DNA from 4 places in the Actinoallomurus sp. NBC_01490 genome. Region 1 is predicted to be linked to each of the others. Evidence: riboswitches for the same ligand, from Rfam matches in the RefSeq annotation. Region 1 holds a riboswitch; each other region holds the start of a gene.
What was found. A riboswitch is a leader RNA that binds a small molecule or an ion and turns the genes downstream of it on or off. The one in region 1 is predicted to bind cyclic di-AMP.
Positions count from the first base shown of each region.

Region 2: linked by a shared signal. The riboswitch ahead of OG417_RS36630 (CHAP domain-containing protein) and the one ahead of OG417_RS51350 (C40 family peptidase) in region 1 are both predicted to bind cyclic di-AMP.
Region 3: linked by a shared signal. The riboswitch ahead of OG417_RS19545 (C40 family peptidase) and the one ahead of OG417_RS51350 (C40 family peptidase) in region 1 are both predicted to bind cyclic di-AMP.
Region 4: linked by a shared signal. The riboswitch ahead of OG417_RS37925 (CHAP domain-containing protein) and the one ahead of OG417_RS51350 (C40 family peptidase) in region 1 are both predicted to bind cyclic di-AMP.

Region 1 is NZ_CP109433.1:11,122,176-11,126,348, reverse strand. Features, by position in the region: gene OG417_RS51360 (CHAP domain-containing protein) at 1-233, shown strand, start outside; gene OG417_RS51355 (hypothetical protein) at 241-1,386, shown strand; gene OG417_RS51350 (C40 family peptidase) at 1,424-2,371, opposite strand; cyclic di-AMP (ydaO/yuaA leader) riboswitch at 2,425-2,563, opposite strand; gene OG417_RS51345 (M56 family metallopeptidase) at 2,727-3,653, opposite strand; gene OG417_RS51340 (BlaI/MecI/CopY family transcriptional regulator) at 3,650-4,036, opposite strand.
Region 2 is NZ_CP109433.1:7,951,240-7,955,412, forward strand. Features, by position in the region: gene OG417_RS36620 (TRAFAC clade GTPase domain-containing protein) at 1-497, shown strand, start outside; gene OG417_RS36625 (NADP-dependent oxidoreductase) at 542-1,471, shown strand; cyclic di-AMP (ydaO/yuaA leader) riboswitch at 1,979-2,127, shown strand; gene OG417_RS36630 (CHAP domain-containing protein) at 2,126-3,088, shown strand; gene OG417_RS36635 (SDR family NAD(P)-dependent oxidoreductase) at 3,429-4,173, shown strand, end outside.
Region 3 is NZ_CP109433.1:4,072,302-4,076,474, forward strand. Features, by position in the region: gene OG417_RS19530 (DEDD exonuclease domain-containing protein) at 1-466, opposite strand, end outside; gene OG417_RS19535 (NYN domain-containing protein) at 669-2,009, shown strand; gene OG417_RS19540 (hypothetical protein) at 2,047-2,262, shown strand; cyclic di-AMP (ydaO/yuaA leader) riboswitch at 2,447-2,574, shown strand; gene OG417_RS19545 (C40 family peptidase) at 2,587-3,606, shown strand; gene OG417_RS19550 (C40 family peptidase) at 3,641-4,173, shown strand, end outside.
Region 4 is NZ_CP109433.1:8,218,740-8,222,912, reverse strand. Features, by position in the region: gene OG417_RS37935 (TetR/AcrR family transcriptional regulator) at 1-404, opposite strand, end outside; gene OG417_RS37930 (hypothetical protein) at 517-1,131, opposite strand; gene OG417_RS37925 (CHAP domain-containing protein) at 1,221-1,979, opposite strand; cyclic di-AMP (ydaO/yuaA leader) riboswitch at 1,991-2,134, opposite strand; gene OG417_RS37920 (sirohydrochlorin chelatase) at 2,689-3,453, opposite strand; gene OG417_RS37915 (phosphoadenylyl-sulfate reductase) at 3,435-4,148, opposite strand; gene OG417_RS37910 (Insertion element protein) at 4,145-4,173, opposite strand, start outside.

The DNA.
Region 1 (4,173 bases):
CGGTGGAGCTCCCCGCCGAGATGACTCCGGCGCACCTCGACGAGGCCGACGTCGGTACGGCGGTGATGCCGGCCTTCACGGCCGAGGCGGCGGCCCAAGCGGAAGATCGCGAGTTCTGGGGGAGGATCTCCGCCCTGGAGGAGGATGAGGAACTGGCGTTCTGGGACTCGATGCACTCGGTGATGGCGAGCGCTCGCCCGTCGGAGCGCGCGTCCGCGATGGCCGGTATGTAGGAGCCGGGTGGGCAGGAAACCGTCCGCCGCGCCGATCCGCGCGGTCCGGCCCCTGGAGGGCGGGTTGCCCCTGCGGACCTTCGAGGAGTACCGGTCCGCGGGGCGGCTCGTCCGCCGGGAGCTGGATGACGCGGAGCGCCTGCGCCGTGAACTTCTCCGTGGGCGTACGGCACCGCGTCGGTTCCCGCCTGACTTCGCGGGGCGGCTGCTGGCGGTCTGGAACGCCTACGTCCTGCAGATGGTCGGGGAGCACTTGCTCGATGCGGTGCGGGTTCGCACTCTCGGCGCCGTACGCCCCGAGGCGTCGGCTCGGATACTGGCGTTCCTGGGTCCGGCGAGCCGCTGGATGTCTCAGGCCGGCCCCGCCGCGGCCGACGCCTCGTACCGGATCGAGGAGCAGGTGCACCTTCCGGCCGAGCCACCGGGGTGGCCGAACCGGACGTACGGTCCTTATCCACTGTCGACCGCGATGGCGGCGGCCCTCCGGGCGGTTCACGCACGGGGCGGCTCCACCCTGGCGGACCATGTCCGGGCGCCGGTCAGGGATGAGGAGGATCTGTTCTGGCTTCACTGGCTACTCGACAACGCCGCCGCGGCGATCGAGTACACGGAGCAGCCGGACCTCGATGAACCGTCATGGTCGGCGATGACCGCCGCCTATCTGCGGTACGCGCTCCGGATGCTGTTCCTCTTCGGCCAGGTCGCCGCGATGCCCGCCCTGCTCGACGCCCGAGACCCCACCACCGTGGTCTCGCTCGTCGCCCGCGGCCCGTCGAGGATCGACATCTGGTCTCTCACCGATCCGGGTCGGCGCACACTGTGGCGCTCACGTCCATCGGCGCGCGCGGCGGTCGAGAAGATGTGGGCCGCGGACCCGTGGCCGGGGGCGACCGTCCGGGTCCAGGCGCAGATCGACGCGGCGCTCCGGACGGGCGCGATCGTCTTCGCCACCGACCGGGCCGGCGAGCGGCTCGGATGCTTCTACCGGTGTCCCTGGCCGGCGGTGTACGAGGTGCGCAGGCCCGTCACGATCGGCGGCACTCACCTGCTGCCGATGGAGCACTTCACCTTCGACGCGCTCGGCGAGGGGCATGGCCGAGGCGGCCGGATCGTCGTGTCGGTGTTCGTACCCGCCGTCGCTGCGGTCGGATGAGACGAGCCGGCTCGCCGGGCCGTCTGTGCGAGATCTGTCAGGGCCGGCTGGCGCCCACGTAGTGCGAGACGTACCAGGGGTTGGACATGCTGTCGAACTTCACGACGCTGCCGGTGTGGGGGGCGTGGATGAACCTGCCACCGCCGACGTACATGCCCTCGTGGCCGAGGTTGTCGAAGTAGACCAGGTCGCCGGGCTGCAGGTCCGATTTGGCGACGTGGCGGGTGGCGGCGTACTGGTCGGGGACGACGCGGGGGAGGCTGACGCCGGCGGCGCGCCAGGACATCATGGTCAGGCCGGAGCAGTCATAGCCCTTCGGGCCGGTGCCGCCGTAGATGTAGGGCTTGCCGAGCTGGGCATAGGCGTATTCGAGGGCCTTACGCGGCGGGCCCGAGGCGGGACCGGTGTAGGTTCCGCCGATCGGACCTCCAGGGCCACCCAGCACTCCGGCTTCGCGTAGGAGCTCCTTCTGCTGGTTGATCGCCTTCTCAACGGTCGTCTTCTGCTTCTTCACGCTCTCGGTGTGCTTCTTGACGACCTGGAGGGCGTACTGCGCCATGGCCTGCTCGCGGCGGAGGCGCTGGGCCGAGTTGACGAACGCCTTGAGCTCCTGGCTTCGGCTGCTGGACAGCTGGGTGAACGCCGACATCTGGCTCAGCGCGGCGTTCGGATCCTGCGCGGCCAGCAGGGACGTGGTGTAGTCCAGAGTCCCGTTCTTGTAGGCCGCCGCCGCGATCTGCGCCACCCGCGTGTGCATGCTCTTGTACGTGCGTTCCTCGGCGGTGACCTGGCCGTTCAGAGCCTTCAGTTCCTTCTTGGCCGCGTCGAGCTGGGTTTTGGCCTTGTTGTACTTGTCGACGAGCTTGTCGACCTGACTGTTGAGCTTCGCCAGCTTCTTCTTCGTCGCGGCGACCGAGGGCTTGGGCGCGGCGTCGGCACTGGGCACGGGCGCGAGCAGAGTGGCGGTGACCGCGAGGGCCGCCAAGCCTGCGATGCGGCCGGATCGCCGATATCGCGAGCACGAGGTCGCCACGGGGGATCTCCTCTCCTTGACGCCTACCGGGTTAGCTGTCGGGTTCGGGCCGGAGTCGCCCTACCGCGGCGCGGCGCGCTGCGGATTCACCCCAGGAACTCGGGTTCCCGGTTCCCCGCGCAGGGGATTCGGCGGGTCGGCTGAGCTTCGTGTGAAGCAAGGGACAACCGACTCTCTGACGGAGTGTAGGAGATCGTCATGTCGCATGCCACTCGTCTCGCGTTTTTGGGCGCCATCCACCGCAGACAGTGGCAGGTCGGACAGGCTGGTTCCTAATAACTGTAGGAGGCCTTGTGGGTGCGGAGCTTCAGCACAACAGGGGAGTCGCGGAGATCCAGGCGGCGGAGATGAGGAGCGGGACCGCGATGGAGGTCATCGCGGTGATCCTCGTCAGGCGCCGAACCTGTGCGTCGTCGGCGGGGGGCGGGGTTTCGAGTCTGGCGAGCCGCTTGTCCAACTGCGAATGATCAGAACCGCCGGCGGCCAGACCTCCGGCCGGGCTCGGTGAGATGGCGAGCTTCCGTAGGGCCGCCGCCACCGTCGCGCGACCCCAGCGGCGGGCGGCGATCTCGTCCGCGGTCATCTCCAGCAGCAGCGGCAGGTCACGGCGCGCGGCGCGGAAAGTCGGCAGCCAGGCGAGCGCGGCGGCCAGCGAGTCGACCACCGTGAGGATGACGTGATGACGGTGGCGCAGGTGCGCTCGTTCGTGCGCGAGTACCGCCTGGAGCTCGCCGTCTTCCAGCCGGTCGAGCGCGCCACTGCTCACCACGATCAGCCGGGTCCGCGCGGGGACGCAGTAGGCGACCGGGACGGGGTGGTCGAGTACGCAGACATCGTCCAGTTCACTCGATGTGCGGACGATGAACTGAAGAGCCTCGTGATGCCGCCGCCGCTGCAGGAGCGTATGCCGGTAGCGGCGCGCCGACACGTACACCGCGGCGAGCGTCGCGCCGAGCAGCAACGCGTTGAGCACGTACCACCTGGCGCCATTGCCCTCATGGTGGTGCCAGCAGTTCACCAGCCACTCCGCGACTTGATGTCCCAGCCCGTGGTGTCCCGTCGAGACGACCGCGACCATGCCCACGGCGGCGGCGATGGCGCCGGCCAGCACTCCCGCCCACGCGAAGACGGCGGCCTTGGGCAGCCGATGGCTCCAGGCGCTTTCACTCAGCAGCGGTCCGGCGCCGATGCCCAGCGCCAGGACGATCAGGCCGAGCCCTCCGAGCACGATCACGAACGCCGGCCCTCGCCGGACGGAGCCGACCGCTGCGCCAACTCGATCAAGAGCCGGTGTGCGTCCTGAGGGTCGATCGTCTCCACGAACCGCGCCAGGACCGGCCCGCGGTCCGGTGCACCGGCCAGCGCCTCGGCCATCACGCCCGCGACATGTTCCTCGCGGCTGCGCGTCGGCGCGTACCGCCAGGCGTTCCGGTCCAGCGCGCGCGTCAGCAGCCCTTTCTGCACGAGCCGGTCGGCCACGGTCTGCACCGTCGTGTAAGCCGACGGCTTCGGCGAGCCCGCGTTGACGGGCACCAGCAACTCACGGATGAGAAGCGGCCGGTCCGAGTCCCACAACGCCTCCATGATCGCGCGTTCGAGAGGCCCTGCGATCGGCATCAGCCACCTCCGCCATCAGTTCGCCTCGCCGCGGTCCATTCTCCACTCCTTCCTACGAAGACTAGGACGCCGAGGAGGAGAGCGCCTGATACGTGCCACACCGCCGGTTGTCGCCCGGCGGAAAGGCGCTCCCCTTC
Region 2 (4,173 bases), 3.2 Mb from region 1:
ACGAGGACCCCTCCGACACCCTGCAGCGGCTGCTGGCCGAGCTGCGGTCGCGCGCCGACCAGGGCCGGCAGCGGCGCATCGCGGTGGTGGTCACCAAGGCCGACGTGCTGCGCCGCACGGCGGTCGGCGCGAGTCTCGGCGGCGACACGCGCGGCTGGCTGGAGGGGCTCGGCCTCGGCAACACGATCCGTACGCTCGAGCGCACCGCCGCGGAGGTCCGCTACTTCGCGTCCGGCCTGGACATCCCGCCCACCGCGCTGGCCGAGCTGTTCGGCTGGGCGGCCGGGCTGCCGCTGGGCGGCCGGGTCGACCCGGGGTTCGACGACCGGCCGGCAGCGGACGAGCTGCGCGAGCCCTGGCCGGTGGCGGGCCGCCCGCCCTCGCTGGTGCCGTACGGGCACCAGGCGGGGCGCAGCGCGCTGTTCGCCGCGCTGACCGTGCTGGGGCCGCTGATCATGATCGTTCTCGGCCTGTCCGTGTACACGCGGTTTCGCTGAGCCGCCGGTGGTGAATTCCCGCGTCGTGGGGTAACGGTGACGGTGTGAAAGCCATCGTGATGAACCAATACGGCGGTCCCGACGTGCTCAAGCTCGCCGAGGACGCGCCGGAGCCGAAGGTCGGGCCCGACTTCGTCCTCGTACGCGTCAAGGCGGCGGGGGTGAACCCGGTGGACTGGAAGATCCGCGAGGGCCGCCTCGACGGACTCTTCCCGACGGACTTCCCGGTCGTCCCGGGCTGGGACCTGGCGGGCGTGGTCGAACGCGTCGGGCCGGCCGTCAGCGAGTTCTCACCGGGCGACGAGGTCATCGGCTACGTGCGCGAGGACCACGTGGGCCGCGGCACGTACGCCGAGCTGGTGTCCGCACCGGTGCGCACGCTCGGCCGCAAGCCGGCGCGGCTGTCGTGGGCCGAGGCGGGCGGCCTGCCGCTCGCGGGCCTGACGGCGTACCAGGCGCTCGTCAAGGCGCTGGGGGTGAACGAGGACGACACGGTGCTCATCCACGCGGCGAGCGGCGGTGTCGGGTCGTTCGCCGTGCAGATCGCGCTGGCGCGGGGCGCCCGGGTCATCGGCACGGCCGGCCCGCGCAACCACGACCATCTGCGGTCGCTCGGCGCCGAGCCGGTGGCGTACGGGCCGGGGCTCGCCGATGAGGTGCGCCGGCTCGCCCCGGGCGGCGTCTCGGCGGCGCTCGACCTGGTGGGCGGCGAGGCCCTCGAGGTGACGCCGAAGCTGCTGACCGGCAAGGGCCGGTGGGCGTCGATCGTGGACCCGTCGGTGACCGAACGCGGCGGGCGATACGTATTCGTCCGCCCGGACCCGACGGATCTGGCGGCGCTGGCGCGGCTCGTCGACGACGGCCGCCTGACGGTCCCGGTGGCGAAGACGTTCCCGCTCGCGGAGGCCGCGGAGGCCCAGCGCCTGAGCGCGGAGGGACACACGCGCGGCAAGATCGTGCTGACCGTGGACTGAGGTGCCGGCGGCGTTTCGCGTCCGGCTCCGGTCCTCTCCTGGCGGGCCGGAGCCGGGCGCTTCCCCGCCGCTCGCCCACAGCCGGGTATGGCGATTGCTGACTTTCTGCTTCCTCTGTTGGAAGTTTTTTCACAACGACGCAACACATCCGATTCGTCGCATCTTGTGGCGTTCTGTCGCGCTTCATCCGGGCGCCTGCGGCCCGCCGGGATGAACTGCCGCATCTCCCGACAAAGCCGGTCGACTCGGTCCAGCGAGCACCACCCTGGCGTGGGTTCGGTCACTACGCTGCGCGCCGGGCCTCATTGGCGCCGCGATTGGCTACTCTTCCATTCCCGCAGATGAGAGCCACAATTCCGCCGTTGCGCGACGATCAACCCCAGGACTTGGTTACAGTGGGTAAGTAGTTCGCTCCATACTTTCCGCTCCGAACGCGTTGCCGTTGTCGCGACACTTCAGATACATTGCGCCGTAATCGGGCTGTGACTTACCTCCACCCGGGAGGTGACAGACCGACCGCCGAATCCGGCTGCACCCCCAGTGCAGCAGGAGCCGGGGACCCACGTAGTCCCTTGGGGTGAATCCGTCTCGCACGGTAGGGCTCCTCCTGGCCCGAACCCGTCAGCTAACCCGGTAGGCGGCGTTAGGGGAGACATGGATCCGATAGGTCACAAACTGCTGCAGGTCGCCAAGGGCCAGCTCGGCTATCACGAGAAGGCCAGCGGGTACACCAAGTACGGCGACTGGTACGGCAAGCACGTCGGCAAGGACCCCGTCTTCAAGGACGCGGCCTGGTGTGACATGTTCCTCGCCTGGGCGGCGGACAAGGCCGGAGTCAAGGACTGGACCGGCGAGTTCGCCTCCACGCCGGACCACGCGAAGTGGTTCAAGAAGCACCACGCGTGGGGTCACCACCCCGAGCCGGGCGCCATCGTCTTCTTCTCGTGGAACGGCGGGAAGAGCATCGGCGACATCGAGCACGTGGGCATCGTCGAGTCGGTCCACGGCCACACGCTGCACACCATCGAGGCCAACCACAACGACCAACTCGGCCGCGCCACCCGCGACGTCAGCCAGGTCGTCGGGTACGGCTACCCGTCGAAGGTGAAGGTCAAGGCGGCCCCGGCCGAGCAGAAGTACGTCCCTAAGCACTCGGCGCCGCCGCCGGCCGCCAAGGAGATCGGTCAGCAGCCGGCCACCCCCATGCACGAGACGCAGACGACGGCCCAGCACGACTCCGCGCCGCCGCTGCCCGACCAGCAGGCCGCCCTCACCGGGCTGCTGGCCGTCGTGGTGTTCGGCACGGTGACGCTGGCGCTGAGCAAGGCGAAGGTCCGCGTGCCGGTGCCGACCCCGAACGTCCGCGTCCGCAAGCGCGGCAAGCACCACCGCACGCCGGTCGAGATGCCCGCCGACATGAGCGTGGCCGACCTGGACGCCGCGGACGCCGGTACGGCGGTCATGCCCGTCCTGTCCGCGGAGGCCGCCGCGCTGGCCGAGGACAAGGAGTTCTGGGGCAAGATCACCGAGCTGGAGGAGGACGTCGAGCTGGCGTTCTGGAACACCCTCCACGCCGCGGTCTCCCAGCCCAGCTCCGAAGAGTCGCTCAACGTCTGAGAGCGGGCTCTGAAGCCCGAGCCGGCCCTCCCCGCCCGTGGGAGGGCCCTCGGTCATCGCCCGGGCCCTCTTCTCCGAGCCCCGGCACTGCCGCTTTCCCCGGTCCCGCACCGAGCCGGACGTCCGATCTCAACGGTCGGCTCGGCACGTGGACCCGTTGCAGGCCGACCCTGCCCCTGGAGCGCGATCTCGCGCTCGGTCGGCCTGCGCCGGCGGCCTCCCCGTCTCCGCCTGTTCTCCCTCGCGCGCTTGACCCTGACGCCGGGGTCAACGTTTAGCGTCGTCGCGACACCGCCCGGCACGGCCGAGCGGACCCAGAGACGACAAGGACGGGCAGGATATGACGAAGACGTCACTCCACGGTCAGAGCGTGATCGTGACCGGTGGCGGCACCGGGATCGGCCGGGCAACGGCGCATCAGTTCGCACGTGAGGGTGCCCAGGTGCTCGTCGTGGGCCGAAACGCGGAGAACCTCGACCGGACCGCCGAAGGACGACCCGGCATCCGTACGTTCGCCGCCGACGTCGCGGCACCCGAGGCGCCCGCCCGGATCGTGACCGCTGCGGTCGAGGCGTTCGGGCGGCTTGACGTCCTGGTGAACAACGCCGCCATCACCCGGCCGGCGCCGCTCGGCACGATCGACCGGGACGTCGCGCGGCAGCAGCTCGACACGAACCTCATCGGCCCGCTGATGCTCACTCAGGCCGCCCTGCCCCGGCTGGAGGACGGAGGCGGCACGATCGTCAACATCACCGCCAACGGCCCAGGGCGCGCCTTCCCGGGCAACTCCGTCTACGGGTCCACGAAAGTGGCCCTGGACTTCCTGACCCACACCTGGGCCGTCGAGCTGTCTCCTCGGAACATCCGGGTCGTCTCGGTCGCTCCTGGGATCACGCAGACACCCGTGCTGACGCACGCCGGGTTCACCCCTGAGGAGATCGCCGCGAGCCGCGACGAGATGCTCGCCCGCGTCCCGCTCGGGCGCCCCGCACGGCCCGAGGAGATCGCCTGGTGGATCGTGAACGTCGCGCGCCCCGAGGCCGGCTACCTGACCGGTTCGGTGATCCGCGTCGACGGCGGGATCA
Region 3 (4,173 bases), 4.7 Mb from region 1:
TGGACAGCTTGCAGTTGGGCACCTCGTCGCGGGTGAGCAGCCGCCGTGCCAGGTCGGCCGTGTCGACGACGGCCGGCGCGGGCCAGGGGCGCTCCTGCGCGGCGCACGCCGCCTTGAGGAAGCCGATGTCGAACGGCGCGTTGTGCGCCACCAGCACGGCCCCGCGCGCGAACTCCAGGAACGCCGGCAGCACCTGTTCGATGCGTGGAGCCGCGACGACCATCTGCTGGGTGATGCCGGTCAGCACGGTGATGAACGGGGGGATCGCCATGCCCGGGTCGACGAGCGTGCCGAACTCGCCCAGGACCTCGCCGCCGCGCACCTTGACCGCGCCGATCTCGGTGATGGCGTCGTCGCGTGCCGAGCCGCCGGTGGTCTCCAGGTCGACGACCACGAAGGTCACTCCGATGAGGGGGGTGCCGAGATCGTCGAGGGTGCCCTGCACGGCAGGGCCTTCGGGGGCCATGGCAGGCACCGTACGGCCGGGTACCGACAAGCCGGCCCGCGCGGGGCCTCCGGAAGGGATTCGGCGGCCGTCGCCGGCGACGAGGACCGGGGCATTCGTCGGAGGATCGCCTACTCCGGGGTGTCCTGCCGTCTACGCTGGGCAGCGACGGCGGTACGGGCGCCCCGGCGGTATGTTCGCCGGGCGCACGACCCGACCACTCGTGAGGAGAAAGATCATCGACACCGGCCCGGGTGAGCATCTCGACCAGCCGTTGCCAGAGGCGGTGCGGCAACGTGTGGTCGAGTTCGCCGCGCACACCGTCGGCGTGCTGCCGGGCGACCAGGTCCCGGCGCCGCTGCGGCGCGTCGCGCGGTTCGAGCCGCGCCGCCGGGCCCGGCTGGCGGCCACGCCGATCGCGGCCCAGCTGGCGAAGGACGACGTGTTCCGCGAGCGCGTCGCCGAGTCCGTCCGCGAGGACCACGCCGAGCTGGCCACGGCGCTGGAGTCGGGCACGGTCCCGGCCGCGGCCGACCCGGTGACCGTCGCCGCCCTGGCGTACCTCATGCGGCCGCCGGGCTGGACCGAGCGGGTCGAGACGGCGCGGCGCGACCTCGAACGCTCGGCCCTCGCGGCCGACGAGGCCGCGACGATCCGCAAGGTGGCCGAGCTTCACGAACAGATCGCCGCGGCCAAGGCGACACGCTCGGAGGAGATCGAAAAGCTCCGCGCCGAACTGCGCGCCTCACGGGCGGAGAACGCCGAGCTGCGCAAGAAGCTGCACGAGAGCCGCACGCGCGCCAAGCGCGAGCACGCGCGGGCGGAGGAGCTGGACCGCCAGGCGGGGGAGGAGCGCGCCGCCGCGTCGGCGGCGGCGGCCGCGGCCGAGGCGGAGCTGCGCCGGCTGCGCGCCCGGCTGTCGCAGGCCGAGTCGGCCGCCGAGAGCGCCCGCCGCGCCGCCCGCGAGGGACGCAACCTCGACGACACCCGGCTGCGGGTGCTGCTCGACGCGCTGACCGACGCCGCGCGCGGCCTGCGCGAGGAGATCGGGCTGCCGACCGGCATCACCCGGCCGGCCGACAACGTCGGCGCTGTGACGCCCCAGCGGCCCGGTCACCGCACGCTGCCGGGCCGGGCGCTGGCCGACAGCGACCCGGCGCTGCTCGACCAGCTCCTCACGCTGCCGCAGGTGCACCTCATCATCGACGGATACAACGTCACCAAGACCGGGTACGGCGACCTTCCCCTGTCGGACCAGCGGTCCCGCCTCGTGTCGGGCGTCGGCGTCCTGCACGCCCAGACCAAGGCCGAGGTGACCGTCGTGTTCGACGGAGCCGAGCTGGACGCCCCGGTCGCGGTGCAGGCGCCGCGCGGGGTGCGCGTGCTGTTCAGCGCGCCCGGCCAGACCGCCGACGACCTCATCGGCCAGCTCGTACGCGCGGAGCCGAGCGGGCGGGCGGTGGTGGTCATCTCCTCCGACCAGGAGGTGTGCGACGCCGCCCGGCGCGCCGACGCGCGGCCCGCTCCGGCGTCACTGCTGCTGAGGCGCCTCAGCCGCACGTGAGGCGTTTCTGTCGGTGCCTCGTCCTACCGTCTGTGTCATGACGCCGACACGAGGAGGCACGATGCTCATCGACTGCGAAAAGTGTGAGCTACGCAACGTCGGGTGCGCGGACTGCGTGGTCTCGTTCATGCTGGGCGATCCGGTCGAAGCCGTGGAGATCAGCGACGGTGAGCGCCGTGCGCTGGACGTTCTCGCGGAGGGCGGCATGCTTCCCCCGCTCCGCCTGACGATCTCCGACGGGCGCGCCTCGTAATCACTTGTGCGCACGCTGCTGCCAGATTGACGGAAATTGCGAGTATTCCCGTAGAAGCGGTTGTTACCAGGGTGATACTTGACTAGTCTCACGCGCTGAGTCAGTCGCTCGTTCGTCGCCCCCCAGGCGACGGCGACAGGCTCCCGCCGAGTCGACACGGCATTCCCGGGGACCTTCCGTCGAGGGTCACCCATCGCCGTACCGAGCCGGGGAACCAGGTTCCAGGGGTGAATCGGAGCGTTCGCGTTCCGTAGGGCGACTTCCACGCCCGAATCCGTCAGCTAACCCGGTAGGCGGTCCTTGGGAGAGGGGCGTGCCGCGATCGTGGCAACAGAGCGCAGTTCCGGCGGTGCCACCGTCGGCTGGCTGCCGGGAGGCAGAGTCGGGGCACGTGCCCTGGCGACCCTGTGCGTAGCGGCGTCGGCGGCGCTGGTGCTGCCGTCCGTGCCTGCCGAAGCAGCGCCGAAGCCGACGCTGAAAGAGAGCCAGGCCAAGCTCAAGAAGCTGAATTCCCAGGTAGACCACCAGGACAACGTCTACAACAAGGCCAAAGAAGAGCGCCAGGCCGCCAAGAAAAAGTACGACGCTCTGCGAAAGTCGGTCGCCGAGGACCAAAAGACCTACGAGCACCTTCGTGAGCGGGTCGCCCAACTCGCCGCCGCCGCGTACAAGAGCGGCGACTCCGGCGACCTGCCGACCCTCGTGTCGGCGAACAACCCCGAAGACGTGCTCGACCAGATCTCGGTGTTCACCCAGGTAGCGCACAACCGCTCCACCGAGGTCACCCAGTTCCTCAACGCCGCGCAGCTGCTGCAGCGCCAGAAGGCGCAGGCGCAGCAGGCCGCCGCCGACCTCAACGCGAAGCTCAAGTCCGAAAAGGCGCAGCTCGACAAGCTGAAGAAGCAGGCCGCGCAGCAGCAGTCCCTGGTCAACAGGCTCGGCGGCGGCGCTTCCGGCGGCAGCCATGGCGGCACCTACAACGGGCCGGCGTCCGGCCCCGCCCGCCTCGCCCTGGAGTACGCCTACGCCCACAAGGGCGATCCGTACAAGTACGGCGGCGCCGGACCGAACAGCTTCGACTGCTCCGGGCTGGTGATGATGGCCTGGCGTCACGCCGGCGTCAGCCTGCCCCGCGTCGTGCCGGACCAGTACAACGCCACCCGCCGCGTGGCCCGCTCGGACCTCCAGCCCGGCGACCTGGTCTTCTTCGACAACCTGGGCCACGTCGGCCTGTACGTCGGCAACAACCAGTTCATCCACGCACCGCACACGGGCACGGTCGTCCAAATCGAGAGCCTGAGCGGCTACTACAGCTCGAACTACTACGGCGCGGGCCGTCCGTAGGGAGCTGACAACAGTGGAGATGAAGCGTTCAACCATGTCCAAAACCAGTCGTTGGATCGTCGGTACCGCCGGAGCGGCCATCGTCGCCGGGCTCGTCCTGCCCGCCGCCCCCGCGGAGGCCAAGCCGACCCCCTCGCTGAGCGCCGCCAAGCAGCAGCTCGCCAAGCTCAACGACCAGGTCGACCAGCTGGCCAACCAGTACAACAAGGCCAAGGAGGACTGGAAGGCCGCGCAGAGCCACCTCAAGGCGCTCAAGTCCTCCGTCACGGTCGAGCAGGCGACGTTCAACCAGCTGCACACCCGGGTCGCCCAGCTCGCTGCGGCGGAGTACAAGGAGGGCGGCGCGGCGGGTGACATCCCCCAGTTCCTGTCGGCCAACGACCCCGAGGCCGTGCTCGACCAGATGTCGGCCTTCACCAAGGTCTCCAGCAACCGCGCGGCGGAGCTGAACCAGTTCCTGGCGTCCGCGCAGCGGCTGGAGCGGCAGAAGGCGCTGGCGGAGCAGGCGGCCGAGCAGCTCAAGCAGCAGAAGGACCAGGTCGACAAGCAGCGCGCGGCGGCCAACGC
Region 4 (4,173 bases), 2.9 Mb from region 1:
TCCGCGTACGCGCGCCGGAACACCAGCCGCTCGGCGTCGACGGCCGGGTCGGCCGGCTCGGCGAGCAGCGCGTAGGCCATCCGCGGGGCCCGCAGCGCGCGGCCCGCGAAGGTCTCGATCACCGCGGCGACCGCCTCGGCGGCGGTGCCCTCCAGGGTCGCCGCTCGCGCGACGGCGTCCACCTCGCGCCGGGACGCCGTGCGGAACACCTCCGCGACCAGGTCGGCCTTTGCCGGGAAGTGGCGGTAGACGCTGCCGGTGGCGACACCCGCCCGGCGCGCCACGGCGGCCACCGAGCATCCCGCGTAGCCGTGCTCGGCGACGATCGCGAGCGCGGCGGACAGGATGCGCTCCCGCGAGGCGCTCAGGCGCGCCTCGACGCGGGGCGTGCGGCGGTACGGCACACAAGAATTGAACCGCAGTTCACTTCTTCGACGCAACCGTGGAAATAGGTTCGGGGCCCCTCGGGCAGGAGGGGCCCCGAACGCCCCCAGGGGGGATGGGGGCGGGAAAGGGCTACTTCTCGGAGACTCCGGTCGCCATGTCGTAACCGGTGCCCGAGTGGCGGTAGACGGGGCCGTCGCCCAGCTGCAGCACCTGGAACTTGATCGGGATCGAGTTGGACCGGGTGCCGGTGAAGTACTGCATCATCTCCTCGGACAGGTCGATGATGGCCGGCGGGTTGTGCTGGGCGACCGCCCATTCGGCCGGGCCGAAGTCCTCGACCACGCCGACGGCGCTCTTCTTGCCGACGGTGATCTTCACCTTGGTGCCGAGCGGCCAGTACGGGCTGGCGATCGTGTGGAACGACATCGGCTTGCCCGACGCGGTCTCCGCGTCCCAGAACGACGTGCCGGTGGAGACGCCGCCCGGCATGGCGGCCTTCTTGTCGGCCTTCTCAGTGGGGGCCTGCCGGGGCAGCTTGACCGCGTGGCCCTCCGAGCCGGGACCCAGCAGGCCCGAGTCCTCCTGCGTCACCTGCACGCTGCTCGTACGGGCGGCCGGGGACGAGTCGGCGGAGTGGGTGAGCGCGACGGACAGGCCGGCGCCGGCCACGACGACGCCGGTCGCCACCGAGGCGATCGTCTTGGTGGAGAATCGATCCAGGGAATGCTTGGCGAATTCGAACATGGGGGGATGGCCTCTCAGCACAGGGGAGTCGGAGACGACGTGCAGGGCGGGCCGCCCCGGCCGGCGCGCGGCCGGGGCGGGGAGAGGGCTCAGGCGTCGCTGGAGCCGTACTCGGGGTAGCCGTAGCCGACGACCGACGACTTGTCGCGCGTGCGGATCTTTACGGCGTTGTCGGTGTTGCCCTCGATGGTCTGGATGGTGCCGTCGTGGTTGTCCTTGATGACCATGCCGACGTGGTCGATGTCGTCGATCGACTTGCTCCCGCTCCAGGAGAAGAAGACCACGGCGCCGGGCGTCGCGTCCTCACCCCAGCGGCCCTGGTCCTTGAACCACTGGGCGTGGGTACGGGTGAAGGCGTCCGCGCCCATTCCCTTCACGCCCAGCTTGGCGCCGATCCAGGACACGAACATGTCGCACCAGTTCGCGTTGGCGTAGTCGGAGACCTTGCCGCCGTCGCGCTGGACGCCGCGCTCGGCCCACGGAGAGGAGACGAACCACTGCTGGAACTTGGTGCCGCCACCGGAGGAGTCCTCGGTGACGCCCACCTGGGACTCGGCGAGTTTCAGCGCGTCGCTCGCGCTGGGCAGCACCTGGCGCTTCTCGGTGTTGACGTTGCCGGCCTTCTTGTCGGCCAGGGCCAGCGTGTCCGGCTTCTTGGGGGACGCGGCGTCGTGGGGCACGGTCGCCACTGCTCCGGCCGAGACCGCGTCGACCTTCTGGGAGGATCCGGCCGGGGCCGCCGCGATCAGGCTGATCGCGGTCGCGCCGACGGCGGTGACGGCGGCGAGGGAACCGCCGAGTCTGGTGTTACGCAGCAGACGGCATGACTTCTTGTGTCGACCTGACACGTTCGAGCACTCCTTTGCTTCCATGCCGCTTACCGGGTTAGCTGACGGGTTCGGGCGTGGAAGCTGCCCTACGGCGCAAAGGGGATGCGCCGATTCACCCCAGTGGTGCGGTGGGTCCCCGGTTCCGCGAAGTGCGGATTCAGCGGGAGCCGTCTGAGGGGACGGCTCGAAGAACAGGGGGATGGCGGGCCGTGTGTACGGCCACTTCTCTCAGGTCTAGGGGATCTTGTCGTCCATTCGTCCGGTGCACTCCTGACTTCCCGGCGCCTGCCGATCACCCCACGGGCTCGGGCGGGAAGTCGCCCTGCGGGCACACTGGAGGCGTGCCACACGCCCTGTCAGAGACACGGGGTCCGGCTCCGTCGCTTCGCGGCGGATGCGGCGCGTTGCCGAACCGGCATCGGAGGTGGATCCATGAGGGGGGATCGCAAGGGATGCGCGGAGCGGCGCTCTTGGTTATGAACCGTCGCGGCCCGGAAGGGGGGCCCCTCTCACGCGTCGTCGCGTGCCGCACGCGGTGGTGCTGGTGGGCAGGCCCTGGCCGGCGGAGATGTTACGGACGGCGCATGGGGGGCGTCGTCGGTCAACCGAACATAGCAAACATATTTCGGGCCGTAAAGGGTAAATATGGACATCCCCCGGCTCTGACCTGCGAGAAGATCACATGGGCTGGTCTGTCAAGCCCGAAACCCCGGTGAAATAAGGGTTTTCAGCCGACAGCTGCTTGATCACCGAGCGTGATGATCTCGGTGTAGCGCTGCTTGATGATCTCTACGAGCTCGGGCGCGGCGCCGAGCGCCGCCGAGACCGCCGTCGCCCCGGCCGCGAGCGACTCGTCGCGGACCTTGTCGGCGAAGTAGCCGGGGGCGAGGAAGTAGGAGGCGACCGCGACCCGCGGAGCCCCGGCGTCCAGCAGCCCGCGTACGGCCTCGGCCGGCGTGGGGCGCGCGGCGGAGGCGTAGGCGGGGACGACACGCCGCCATCCGCGCCAGCCGCGGGCCATCCGGCCGATCGTCGCGTTGGCCGACGGGTCGCTCGACCCCGCGGCGGCCAGCACGAGGGCCGTGTCCGGATCGGGCGTCACACCGGCCTCGGCCAGCCTCCGCTCCAGGGCGGAGATCATCAGCGGGTGCGGCCCGAGCGTCGCGCCGTACCACAGGCGCATCCGCGGGTGGTCCCGGCGCACCTCGGTCAGCGCGCCGGGGATGTCGGTCTTGCTGTGGTACGCGGCGGTCAGCAGGAGGGGGAGGACGGCGGCCTCGCCGGCGCCGTCGCCGGCGAGCGCCCCCAGCGCCTGGCCGGGCGTCGGCGGCGCGTGGTCGAGGTAGGACGTCATCACCCGCAGCCCGGACCGGCGGCGTACGAGGTCGAGCAGGTCCTCGACCGTCGCCGCCGCACGCGGGTCCCGGCTGCCGTGCGCCACCGCCACCAGAGGCGGCGGGGGCGCGCAGGTGATCAGAGGTTGATGCCGCATTCGGACTTACCGGTGCCGGCCCACCGGCCGCTGCGCGGATCGTCGCCGGGCGCGACCCGCTGGGTGCACGGCTCGCAGCCGATGGAGGGGTAGCCGTCGTACTGCAGCGGGTTGACGAGGATGCCGTTCTCCTCGATGTACGCGCCGAGCTGCTCGTGCGTCCACCGGGCGAGCGGGTTGACCTTGACCTTCCCGCGCGAGGCGTTCCACTCCACGACCCTGGCCCCGCGGCGGTGCGCGGTCTCCTCGCGGCGGATCCCGGTGATCCACGCGAGGTACGGCTCCAGGGCGCGGTTCAGCGGCTCGACCTTGCGCAGGTGGCAGCACAGGTCCGGATTCCGGCCGTAGAGCCGGGGACCCAGGTCGCGTTCCTGCTCGGCGACCGTACGCGAGGATGTGACGTTCACCACGTTGACCGGGTAGACCGCCTCGACGGCGTCACGGGTGCCGATCGTCTCGGCGAAGTGGTAGCCCGTGTCGACGAAGAGCACGTCGATGCCCGGCCGGATCTTGGCGGCGATATCCACCAGCACGGCGTCCTTCATCGAGGACGTCACGCAGATCCGGTCGCCGAACGTCGCGATCGCCCAGCGGACGATCTCCTCGGCCGGGGCCTCTTCGAGGGCGTCGGCGGCCGACTCGACGATGTCGGTCAGGTCGAGCGCGGCGGTCGGGCGTTCGAAGGTGAGGGTCATCTCGCCCGCCCCCTCGGGTCGGCGG